Regions from separate parts of the Halomonas sp. M1 genome, predicted to be linked through region 3. Evidence: predicted binding sites of a transcription regulator. Region 3 holds the regulator's gene; each other region holds the start of a gene.
What was found. The regulator LexA, encoded in region 3, represses DNA repair genes until DNA is damaged. The targets are predictions, from matches to a motif close to TACTGTNTANNTANACAGTA.
Positions count from the first base shown of each region.

Region 1: the regulator LexA is predicted to act here: its motif matches at 2,350-2,369, upstream of recN (DNA repair protein RecN).
Region 2: the regulator LexA is predicted to act here: its motif matches at 2,563-2,582, upstream of P8S54_RS15060 (S24 family peptidase).

Region 1 covers NZ_CP121119.1:2,809,837-2,814,030, reverse strand. The annotation lists gene dnaK (molecular chaperone DnaK) at 1-1,439, opposite strand, end outside; gene grpE (nucleotide exchange factor GrpE) at 1,585-2,214, opposite strand; gene recN (DNA repair protein RecN) at 2,417-4,090, shown strand; gene P8S54_RS12990 (LysR family transcriptional regulator ArgP) at 4,133-4,194, opposite strand, start outside.
Region 2 covers NZ_CP121119.1:3,278,987-3,283,180, forward strand. The annotation lists gene P8S54_RS15050 (sodium ion-translocating decarboxylase subunit beta) at 1-1,288, shown strand, start outside; gene P8S54_RS15055 (YigZ family protein) at 1,409-2,026, opposite strand; gene P8S54_RS15060 (S24 family peptidase) at 2,063-2,464, opposite strand; gene ccmA (cytochrome c biogenesis heme-transporting ATPase CcmA) at 2,734-3,354, shown strand; gene ccmB (heme exporter protein CcmB) at 3,403-4,101, shown strand; gene P8S54_RS15075 (heme ABC transporter permease) at 4,116-4,194, shown strand, end outside.
Region 3 covers NZ_CP121119.1:267,374-271,567, reverse strand. The annotation lists gene P8S54_RS01235 (L,D-transpeptidase) at 1-392, opposite strand, end outside; gene P8S54_RS01230 (TetR/AcrR family transcriptional regulator) at 370-1,047, opposite strand; gene lexA (transcriptional repressor LexA) at 1,319-1,999, shown strand; gene P8S54_RS01220 (energy-coupling factor ABC transporter permease) at 2,033-2,704, opposite strand; gene purU (formyltetrahydrofolate deformylase) at 2,723-3,577, opposite strand; gene P8S54_RS01210 (ribonuclease J) at 3,918-4,194, shown strand, end outside.

The DNA of each region.
Region 1 (4,194 bases), 1.2 Mb from region 3:
GCATCCAGGTCGAAGGCTACTTCAATTTGCGGCACGCCGCGCGGTGCTGGCGGAATGTCGGCGAGATCAAAACGACCCAGCGACTTATTCTGCGACACTTGCTTACGCTCACCCTGAACGACGTGAATCGTCACGGCCGTTTGGTTGTCATCCGCCGTAGAGAAGGTTTGTGTCTTCTTGGTCGGAATCGTAGTGTTCTTGTCGATGAGCGCAGTCATCACGCCACCCATGGTTTCAATACCCAGGGTCAGCGGGGTAACGTCCAGCAGCAATACGTCTTTAACGTCACCGCCCAGTACGCCACCCTGAATCGCAGCACCTACGGCAACCGCTTCGTCAGCGTTGACGTCTTTGCGCGCTTCTTTACCGAAGAAATCAGCGGCTTTCTTCTGCACCATCGGCATGCGGGTCTGACCACCGACCAGAATCACTTCGTCGATTTCAGATGCAGAGAGGCCAGCATCTTTCAGCGCCATTTTGCACGGCTCAAGCGAGCGTTGTACCAGCTCTTCAACCAGTGACTCCAGCTTGGCGCGCGTCACCTTCACATTAAGGTGTTTCGGGCCTGTGTTATCCGCCGTGATGTAGGGCAGGTTAACATCCGTTTGCTGGGCGCTGGAAAGCTCAATTTTGGCTTTCTCGGCGGCTTCTTTCAGACGCTGCATGGCGAGGTTGTCGCCGGACAGGTCAATGCCGCTGTCTGTCTTGAACTGGTCAACTAAGTAGTTAATCAGCGCCAGATCGAAATCTTCACCGCCCAAGAAGGTGTCACCGTTCGTGGCTAACACTTCAAACTGGGTTTCGCCATCAACGTCAGCGACTTCGATGATCGAAATATCAAACGTACCGCCACCCAGGTCGTATACCGCGATGGTTTTATCACCGCGCGACTTGTCCATGCCGTAGGCCAGTGCAGCAGCGGTTGGCTCGTTGATGATGCGCTTAACGTCCAAACCAGCAATACGGCCAGCGTCTTTCGTCGCTTGGCGCTGGCTGTCGTTGAAGTAGGCCGGCACGGTGATAACCGCTTCGGTCACTTCTTCGCCGAGATAGTCTTCGGCGGTTTTCTTCATTTTCTTCAGCACTTCCGCGCTTACCTGCGGCGGTGCCATTTTCTTGCCTTTTACTTCTACCCACGCGTCGCCGTTATCTGCTTCAGCGATTTTGTACGGCACCATTTTGATGTCTTTTTGTACAACGTCGTCTTTGAAGCGACGGCCAATCAGGCGCTTGATGGCGTAAAGCGTGTTTTCAGGGTTAGTCACGGCTTGGCGTTTCGCCGCCTGACCTACCAGCGTTTCACCGTCGTCGGTGTAGGCAATGATGGAAGGCGTGGTACGACCGCCTTCGGCGTTTTCGATTACTTTAGCGCTGTCACCATCAAGCACGGCCACACAAGAGTTGGTGGTGCCCAGGTCGATACCAATAATGCGTCCCATAGCAAAAACCTCGAATTCGTTTGTTACAAAACTGAAAAGTTCGTTTTTTAAAACAGTGTGCGGGCTTATCCCGCGGGGTTGACCCTTATTTGGGGGCCGCTAGCAGCATTTCAAGGGCTTTTTTGTGCTTAGCGGCAACCTTTTCTTACTTAGCTTTTTGGCTAACCACCACCATGGCCGGACGCACTAAGCGTCCGTTGAGCAGATAACCCTTCTGCATCACGTCCATAACGGTATTTGGCTCAAGCTCGGGATTGGGCACCATGGTCATCGCTTCATGCACCTGCGGGTCGAAGGGTTCACCCTGGGGGTCAATACTCTCAACGCCAAACTTGTTGAGCACGCCCAGCTGCATTGTCAGGGTCATCGAGACACCCTCACGGTGAACATCCGACGCGCCGTCTTGCATGCTTTCGAGCGCTTTTTCGAGGCTGTCCACAACGGGCAGCAATTCTTTCACAAACTTCTCAAGGGCAAACTTGCGGGCTTTTTCGGCTTCTTGCTCGGCCCGGCGGCGTACGTTCTGGGCTTCGGCCGCAGCGCGTAGGGCCTGGTCTTTAGCTTCTGCCAAACTTAATTCCAGCTCTTCTACTTGAGCAGCCAGCACGTCGGCTTCTGGGCTGCCTTCATCGCCTTGAAGCGGGATCTCATCATTAATCAGACCTTCGAGCTCGTCTTCAATCAGACGCTCTTCAGCGGATTGCTCGGTGACTTCCGCTTCTTGCTCACGGCGGGCCAGCTCATCATCCATGGGGGTTTGCGGTTCTTTAGCCATGCCTTGCTCCTAAAAATATGCAGTGGTGCCCCAAAGCGGCACACCAGAGTTAAGTAGGGAGTATTAACCACGTATGCAGCCTATATGGGGGCCATAAAAGCCATCTCAAGAGCAGCATTGAAGTGAGTTATCGACTACTGTATAAAACAACAATCATTGGATAAGTATCCAGCTTCTGTGCCGCACCGCCTCAGGAGGCCTTATGCTCACTCAGCTTGCCATCCAGGACTACGCTATTGTTGACCGTCTGGAACTCGATTTAACCCGTGGCATGACCGCCATTACCGGGGAAACCGGGGCGGGTAAATCGATTCTACTGGGCGCCCTTGGCCTCTGTTTGGGTGAGCGTGCCGATGCTGGCAGCGTGCGCCACGGCTGCGAACGCACCGACCTTTCTGCCCGTTTTGATATTCAGCACCTGCCTGCCGCCGTGGAGTGGTTAACCGCCCGAGAACTACCCACAGAAGAGTGCTTACTGCGCCGGGTAGTCACTGCCAGCGGGCGCTCTAAAGCATGGATTAACGGCCATCCCGCCACGATTGCCGATCTAAAATCTCTGGGTGAGCAGTTGATCCAAATTCATGGGCAGCACGCGCATCAAGCACTTATGCGTGAAGAGACTCACCTTGCGCTGCTGGATGATTATGCGGGGCTGCGCGAAAGCAGCCAGCAACTCGCAGACACATTTCGCGAATGGCGAAGTGCTAGGCGACGGCTGAAAAAGCTCAGCGAAGAAGGCAGCGAAGTGGAAGCCAAGCGCCAGCTGCTGCGCTATCAAGTAGAAGAACTCGACCAGCTTGGTTTGGCAGAGGGTGAGCTTAAAACGTTAGAAGAAGAGCAGCACACCCTGGCCCACGCGGAAGAGACCCTGCGAGAAACTCAGTTTGCCGCCGACTGTTGCGCCAGCGACGAAGGGGGTGCGCTCTCTTTGCTGAATCAAGCTTACGCTCATTTAAGCGCCCTTCCGGGGAGCGATAAGGGCACACTCGCCAATACCTTGGCCATGCTGAGCGATGCCCGCATTCAGGTTGAAGAAGCCTCTAGCGAGCTTAGCCGATTGGCAAGTACCACTGAGCTAGACCCAGAGCGCTTGGCCTGGGTGGAAGAGCGCATGGGGGATGTTCACCGCATCGCCCGCAAGCATCACGTCGCTCCAGAAGAGATTTGTGCGCTGCACGCCCAGCTGAGCCACGAGGTCGCCCAGTTAGAAAGTAGCGATAACGACCTGGAGTCGTTAAGCACTTTGGTGGCTGAGTGCCGGGAGCGCTACCGTAGCGATGCCAAAAAACTCAGTGAGGCGCGGCAGAAAGCCGCCGTGCGCCTGGGGAAAGAGGTGCAGCAGCAGCTGGCCTTCCTAGCCATGGGCAAGGCCCGCTTTGAGGTCGATGTTACGCCCCGTGATACTCCCACCCCGGAAGGGCTGGATCACATTCAGTTCCTGATTAGCGCAAACCCAGGCCAGCCCGCAAGACCCCTTACCAAAGTGGCGTCGGGGGGGGAGCTTTCGCGTATCAGCCTCGCAATTCAGGTCGTGGCAGCGGCTCACTCTACTATTCCTAGCCTGGTGTTTGATGAGGTGGATGTGGGTATTTCAGGGGCAACAGCAGAAATTGTCGGCCAACTGCTACGTAAGCTGGGGGAAAATGGCCAAGTGATGACCGTGACCCACCTCCCCCAGGTGGCCGCTCAGGCGCATCAGCATCTACATATCGAAAAACGCGCCAAGCGGGATACTACGCTGACCCACATGGCGCTGCTAGATGAACGCGGGCGAATTAGTGAGCTGGCTCGCATGCTGGGGGGCGTGACGCTCTCCGACCAAACACTGGCCCACGCCCGTGAAATGCTCCACGCCAGCCAGCGCCTGCCGCATTAAGGGCTAACCACTGCAGCGCCACCCGCTTGGCGCTGCAAGCCCTTACAACATCCGACTCGCCTGCTCCATCACTGTGCGCCTCAGTGCTGCAAGCGGTGCGCTTT
Region 2 (4,194 bases), 740 kb from region 3:
GCTTTATAACCTTGAGCTGGGTCAGGCGGTTATGATCCTGGTGGGGCTTGGGCTGCTCTACTTGGCTATTTATAAGAAGTTTGAGCCGCTGTTGCTGGTGCCTATTGGCTTTGGCGGCATTCTTGCCAACATTCCAGAGGCAGGGTTGGCTATTTCGGCCCTTGATCAAGCAATGGAGGTCGCGCAACCAGCTGTCTTGCATCAGATAGCATCGGCGCTGGGCGCAACGCTTGATCCGTTGGGCGGCGTAGAAGCATGGCGGGAGACATTAAAGACGATTGCTGACGACGCTGCCGCACCGGATCAGCTGCGTGCTGCAAGAGATGTTGCCATGAACGTTGGTTATGGCGACGGCATGCTTTACACCTTCTATAACATCGCTATTGCCTCTGGAATCGCGCCGCTGATCATCTTTATGGGTGTTGGGGCGATGACCGATTTTGGCCCGCTGCTGGCCAATCCGCGTACGCTATTTTTGGGCGCTGCTGCGCAGTTCGGTATTTTTGCCACAGTCTTTGGTGCCGTCGGTATGTCGGCCATGGGCTGGATGGATTTCTCCATCGAGCAAGCGGCGGCTATTGGTATCATCGGTGGAGCTGACGGCCCAACGTCTATTTATGTATCGAGCGTATTAGCGCCAGAGTTGTTGGGTGCTATTGCCGTGGCTGCCTATGCCTATATGGCGTTAGTGCCGATGATCCAACCGCCGATTATGCGGCTGCTGACGACGAAGAAAGAGCGTGAGATTGCGATGACTCAGCTGCGCCCGGTGTCCAAGCTTGAGAAGATTATCTTCCCGCTGGCCCTGCTGATGCTGGTAGCGCTCTTTTTGCCGGACGCTGCACCGCTGTTGGGGATGTTCTGCTTCGGTAATTTAATGCGCGAGTGCGGTGTGGTAGAGCGCCTGACGGATACGGCTCAAAACGCTCTAATTAACATTGTCACTATTGTGCTGGGCTTGGCAGTAGGGTCGCGCTTGATGGCCGATTCTTTCCTGGCAGTAGAAACGCTTGGCATTATGGCGCTGGGCATTGTGGCCTTCGCTATTGGTACCGCGGCTGGGGTTCTCATGGCGAAATTGATGAACGTGATGAGTAAGATGCCGATCAACCCGTTGATTGGTGCTGCGGGCGTGTCAGCGGTACCGATGGCTGCTCGGGTTGCCAATAAAGTTGGCTTGGAGTCGAACCCGCATAACTTCCTGCTGATGCATGCGATGGGGCCCAATGTGGCTGGTGTGATTGGCTCAGCGGTGGCCGCCGGGGTGATGATCAAGTACCTGAGTTAAACGCAGTCAAAATGTAAAAATACGCATAGCCCGTTAACGCGGCTTATCGAGCAAGTGCTCGCTTAAGTCGCGTTTTTTTGTTTTGTGAGTTTTATTAACGCTATCTATTTAACGCGTAGGCTAGGCCTTCTGGATATTGAGCGTCATTTTGAGGCGGTTCTCGAGCGCTGCTAGATCCAGCACTACGTCCCGCGGCCAGCCAATGGTCAAGCGCACCCCGTTACCATCGTAATCGACATATTGAATCGGGATGTGCTGCTCATCGCACCATGCCCGCGTCACTGCTTCGTGGGCAAAGCCAACGTTTAGCTGATAGTTATCCCGTTCAACAACTTCTCGCAGTGGTAGCGTTTCAAGCCCTGAATTGACTGCTTGGGCATAAGCGCGGGCAAGCCCACCGGTGCCGAGTTTTGTGCCGCCAAAATAGCGAATCACCACACAGCCGATTTCACCCAGCTCACTGCCTAATAACGCTTGATACATAGGTCTTCCGGCGGTGCCGCCAGGTTCGCCGTCATCTGAAAAGCCAATATGTGTTTGCTCTCCTGGTGGTCCTGCAATAAAAGCGCTGCAGTGGTGGCTTGCGTTAGGGTGAGCGGCTTTGGCTGCATGCAGCAGCGCATCAAAAGCTTCTTTGTTCGGGGCATGGCACACCCAGGTGAGAAATTGGCTTTTCTCTACCTCTATAACGGCTGTGTGCCACTGGTAGGGGGGTAAGTCAGGGATGCGATATCGCACTCATTACTCCTGGGAGTCGTGAGGCTTGAATTAGCCTTAATGATGCCGTGATGGTGAGTCGTGATGCTCAATGCCCATCACCATGCCTAAAACTTGAATATCACAATTATGCAGGAATACTGCAGGTGTTGCTGCGTCTTCAGGCAATAAATGCACGCCCAGGCGACTGATCGAGAGCTGTTTTAACGCGACTTCACGCTGGTTAATAGTCACAACCGCTGTTTCCTGCTGGGTATCATGCTGATAGCGGCGAATAATAATAACATCGCCATCGAATAAGTTGCTGTCACGCATGCGGTCGCCGCGTACTTTGAGTGCGTAGGTGTTGCGTCGTGTAATGTGTGCAGCGTTACGCCGCCGCGCGGTGGTAGTGGTAAGCGTTGCTGGCTGAAGGGGGGCGCCCTGGATAGGCCGTGGTGCTGGCATCGACATCGTCATTGTAGTTTCTCCAATGCAGCGCCCGTTCCTTAGGCGTTTGGTTGTATTGAGTGCTGTGTTTTTATGGGGTGTTTTTTCATACAGTATATGCAGTATAAACCTGTTTTTGCATACAGTTCCAGTGGTGCGTTTTCACTTATTACGGGCGCTTGTTTTTTGTCCTCCTATTGATATGCATCATGCTGCGACCCCAGGCCGCAGAGTGCGACTGGCGAGAAAGTGCCTTTCCGTGTAGAGTTCGACCGAATTCAATATGGCTGGAGAGACCTTTGAGCCTGTGCCTACAAGCCCGACAATTGGCCTGTGAACGCGATGACCGTTGGCTATTTGAAGGGCTCGATCTTGATATCCAACGGGGTGAGATCGTGCGCATTGAAGGCCCTAATGGCAGCGGTAAAACAACGCTGTTGAAAATTCTCTCGGGCCAACTGAGCGATTATCATGGCGAGCTTTACTGGAATGGCGCATTAATGCGTGAAACCCGTGAACATTTTCTCGCCAATTTGCTCTATTTAGGACACGCCCCGGGGGTTAAGTCGGGTCTGACTCCCTTAGAAAACCTTACTTGGTATCAGGCGCTTAGCGGTGAGCAAGGCTCTGAAGAGCAGCGTGAAGAGGCCTTGGCTAAGGTGGGGCTGAGAGGCTTTGAAGACGTGCCGGCAGGGCAGCTTTCTGCGGGCCAGCAGCGGCGGATTGCGCTGGCAAGGTTAACGCTTACCCCTAGAGCTCTTTGGGTGCTGGATGAGCCATTTACGGCGATTGATCGTGACGGTGTGGCAGCGCTTGAGACGCAGTTAGTTGCGCACGCCAAAGCAGGAGGGTGTGTACTGGTTACCACGCATCACGAGTTAACCGCTTCACCCGTACTTCGAAGAGTACAGTTGGGGTAAAAGGAGATAGCGTTGCCCAGTACAAATGCCACCGTCAGTGCCCCGGTAATGCCTATGCACGACCCCAAAGGGGGGCTAATTGTTGCGCTCAATGCCACACTCAGGCGTGATCTAACGCTGATGCTTAGGCGGCGAGGGGAGGTGCTGAACCCACTAGTGTTTTTTGCCTTGGTGATTACCCTTTTTCCCATTGGTATTTCACCAGACCCTCAGCTGTTAGCGGTTATCGCGCCTGGGCTATTGTGGGTAGCCGCACTGTTAGCAGCGCTGCTCTCTTTAGATAGCCTATTTCGCAGTGATTACGAGGATGGCAGCCTGGAGCAACTTCTTCTAGCGCCGCAACCTCTGGCAGCGTTAGGGCTAGCAAAAGTAGCTGTACACTGGCTACTTACTGGCCTGCCACTTGCACTAATGGCGCCAGTGTTGGGCATTATGTTGGCACTCCCAGCTGGTAGCTATTTGGTTTTAGCACTTTCACTGGCGCTTGGTACGGCTAGCTTGAGTTTAATTGGTGCGATTGGCGCTGCACTAACGGTAGGTTTGGCACGGGGAGGGGTACTGCTTTCACTGCTGGTACTGCCGCTTTATATTCCAATACTTATTTTTGGTGCAGGCGCCGTACAGGCTGCGATTATGGGCGATGGGGTAACGGCGCACTTGGCCATCTTAGGGGCGTTACTTGCGATGGCTTTAATGCTTTCACCTTGGGCGATTGCTGCATCGTTACGTATCAGTATCAACGGCTAAAGGACGGAAATTCCATGTGGGCCTTTATTAATAAACTGAGATCACCCAAGTGGTTTTACGCAATTAGCGCTAAGCTGCAGCCTTGGTTTTGGG
Region 3 (4,194 bases):
TGCAAATAGATATAGCGCCGCTGTGAATCTACATGCCCGCCGCGATTTTTACCCGTCTCCAAACCACACAGCCAAAGAATGCGTGTCAATATCCAATCACGTGAGGAGTAGGTTGCTGCTAGCTCGGCAGAGTACACTTCACGGGTCCATCGGCGACCGCGAAACACTGCGTTTTCTGGCAAGCCATCCCCAATCGCTGCGCGCACGTAGTGCCAGCCTTGGGGCGTTCGGCCACTACCCTCCTGCTGACCAACGCCCGCCTCCCCTGTAGAAACCGAGCACTCATGGCTCAGCACTCGCCCCTGCCAACAGCGCAGCTGCTGCTTCTGCGTGTCTATCTCTAGCCAGTTATCGTCTAAAGGCGGTAGCTCAGCTAATGTGGGCGTTCTCATAGTGTCCTTCTTCTAGCACAGGGGGTAACGGTGCATGCATCGCAGCCACTACCACTGGGCGTAAACGTCTTACTAGGTCTCTAACAGTGACTTGCTCGTTGTAGTCTTTCGCGGCGATATCGCGCAGCGCGTCAAGACCCGATAAGGTAAAGATCACTGTACCTAACATGAAGTGTAGCCGCCAAAAGCGCTCTGCGTCCGGCAAGTCAGGGGTTGCTTGGCGTACCAGTTCAGTGAAGCGGGTAAATACATCACCATACTCCTGCTGGATATAGCGGCGCAGATGCCCCTGAGCTTGGCTATAGGCTAAGCCTAGCAAACGCATGAATACCTTTAGGCTATTGCGCTCTGCAGGCACTGCCAGCACCGTTGACGCCATGGTTTCAAGCAATACTTCCAAGGGTATAGGCTCGCTTTCATAGCGTGCCTCCAGCTCATCCAGCGCGGTATGAAAACGCTGTGAAAAAGGCTCCAAATAGCGTGCAAAAACGGCTTGGATAAGCGCTTTTTTAGAGCCAAAGTGGTAGTTGACCGCCGCTAGGTTAACCCGCGCCTTGCTTGTGATATTGCGCAGCGAGGTTTCGGCAAAACCGCGCTCTGCAAATAGCACCTCTGCGGTATCTAAAATACGCGTTACCGTATCAGACTGCGCCATCGCGCCCTCCAGAAAACAGGTGTTTAAAACATCGCAAAATACTATGCCATTAATTCGCTAGTCTCAATCCTTTATATCAAGACAACTGCCAGCTACCTGTCACTATTTTTCTAAACAATTCAAACGCTCGTGCCGTTTAGCACCTACATCAGCAAGCCCTACATCAAGATACAGGCCAGCCATGTACTGGACAGAGGAACATACTGTATACTTAAACACATACTGATTAGCCGACATGTAGCTACTGTCTTTTCATTTTTTGGAGTTTGGTATGTCGCGTCCACTCACAGCACGTCAGCAGCACGTATTTGATTTTATCGTTAAAACAATGGGTGAATTCGGCTACCCCCCGACACGCGCTGAAATTGCCAAAGCACTGGGATTCCGCTCCCCCAACGCGGCAGAAGAGCATCTTCGCGCGCTAGAGCGCAAAGGGGCCATTCGGATTATCCGCAATACATCACGGGGCATCCGCCTGCCTAACCAGGATGCTTCAGAACTGACTGAGGCTGCTTCAGCAACCCCCTCTACCCCCCATGTGGACACCCAGTTCATTGGGCTACCGGTCATTGGAGAGGTCGCAGCTGGCAGCCCCATCCTGGCAGCCGAGCACATTGACCGCTACTGCCCACTCCCCGCAGAGTATTTCACGCCAAAAGCGGACTACCTGCTGCGAGTGCGTGGGTTATCGATGAAAGACGTGGGTATCCTTGAAGGCGATTTATTGGCAGTGCATCGCACTGACCGAGTTCGCGATGGGCAAATTGTCGTTGCTCGCTTGGAAGATGAAGTCACCGTTAAACGCTTTAGGCGCCAAGGTCACCAGGTGACTCTAGTGGCTGAGAACGCCGACTTCGCACCCATTGAAATTGACCTACGCACTCAGCAACTGGACATTGAAGGTGTCGGCGTTGGGGTTATACGGGGTGGCAATGGCCAGGCATTAGGCTAATAGCCGCCTATCACCCTACCACCACTGGCGCGCTTATTGAGAATCGATATAGCGGTGGTCATTGAACGTGGCCACCCAGCTAGGGTGGTAGACCAATAAGATGCTTAACAGCATGCCCGTTAGAAACGCTTCAGAGGGCATTAAAAGCGGCAGAAACCGAGCATACTCCTGAGCAAGATAAACAGCCTCAGGATCGGTCCCTGCCGCTACAATCAGCAGTACGGCGGTCAATCCAGCGCCCAACGTAGCTAAGGCTGCCCCGAAAAAACCACAGGCAAACATAAATACCATCAAGTTATCGGGCAACCGTCGGTCAACCAGACGCCAAACCACGCCAATGATAAACGCGGGCACGATTCCCGTTACCAAAACGTTAGCTCCCCAAAGCACCCAGTCATTACGTCCTATCACCACCATCGCTATATTAATCATTGCGTTACTTAGAAGCGCCAGGGGGATCCTAAATACCAAGGTCATTAGCACGGTAAAAACAAGATGTAGCGTAAGCCAGTCCACCGCTTGGGCACGCAACTGCCACATCAGCATGACCGCTAGCGTAGCTGCCAACCAGCGATGCTGAAGCGCTACATCACTAATCAGAACTTGCCACGGGCGCTGCCATGCCACCCAAGCCAATACACCAAACGCTATTAACCAGGTAAGCACCAGCGCCCAGGGTGCAAGAACACTTTGTGCAAATGACATGGCAGCCCCTAACAACAGTTAACTGAACACAACCGTTTTATTTCCGTGGATTAGCACGCGGTCTTCAAGGTGCCAACGTAACCCTCGCGCCAATACGGCTTTCTCAACGTCCCGGCCAAATCGCACAAGATCGGTGGGTGTATGACAGTGGCTAACGCGATGGATATCCTGCTCGATAATAGGTCCGGCATCCAGCTCTTCGGTGACATAGTGACAGGTAGCCCCTATGAGTTTCACGCCTCGCTCGTAAGCTTGGTGATACGGTTTTGCGCCAGCAAAAGAGGGCAAAAAGCTGTGATGTATATTAATCACGCGCCCGGCATACCGCTCGCATAGCGCGGGGGGCAAGATTTGCATATAGCGTGCTAACACGACGCAATCAGCGCGGGCGCTATCAATTTGTGCCTGCACCTTCTCAAACGAGGCCTGCTTATTTGCTGCGTCAACCGGCACATGGTGGTAAGGAATGCCGTACCACTCGGTTAGCGAACGCATATCTTCGTGGTTGGAAATCACACCCACGATGTCGCAGTCTAGCTCACCGGCCTGCCAGCGATATAGCAAGTCCACCAAGCAGTGAGACTCCCGCGACACCATTAATACAACGCGGCGCCGCTTTTGGGTATCCATTAACGACCACTGCATATTGAACGCTTCTGCCACGGGTTCAAAAGCGTTACGCAGCGCCTCTGCCGACATTCCTAGTGAATCGGCTAAAATTTCATAGCGCATAAAAAACCGGCCTGTTTCAAGGTCGGAATGCTGACTTGCTTCAGTAATTGAGCCCCCCTGCTCGGCAATAAAACTGGAAACACGCGCCACAATGCCCACTTGGTCAGGGCAAGAAACAACGAGACGATAATAGTGCGACATAGATAGCTACTCTTAATAGGTACTTTTAACAGGTGCTTTGATAGGTGCTTTTTTTAATAGGCAGTTTTGATCGGCACACTTAACTTATTTCAATGGCACGCTTAGGGTTAGTTTTCTGATGTTAAAAGCAACACATCAGTCTCCCTAGTGTACCGGAAGCCCTCTGGCTAAGCACCGGGGAGAAGCCACGGTGATTGTTAGCCGCCCCTGCCTTCCCGTATAGTTAAGGTCTTACTTTTTAGGCTTTTCGTGACTAATGCATCCAACACGCGCTCTACTTCGTCCCCGTCGTCGCCCACCACTGCGCCTGCTTCCGCTGGGCGGGTGCGGTGAAATTGGAATGAATCTGACGCTGTATGGATACGACGATCAATGGATCGCCGTCGACTGCGGCATGATGATTCGTCAAGATTTACCCAATGCCCCCTTACAAGTACCCAACACAGACACCCTGGATACCTTAGGCATTAAGCCCCAGGCGCTCTTTATTACCCATGGGCATGAAGATCACATCGGCGCCGTTGCGTGGCTATGGCCGAAGTGGAACTGCCCGATTTATGCAACCCCGCTTGCCGCTGGGCTGCTGCGGCTGAAATTTGCCGAGCATCAGCTAAGCA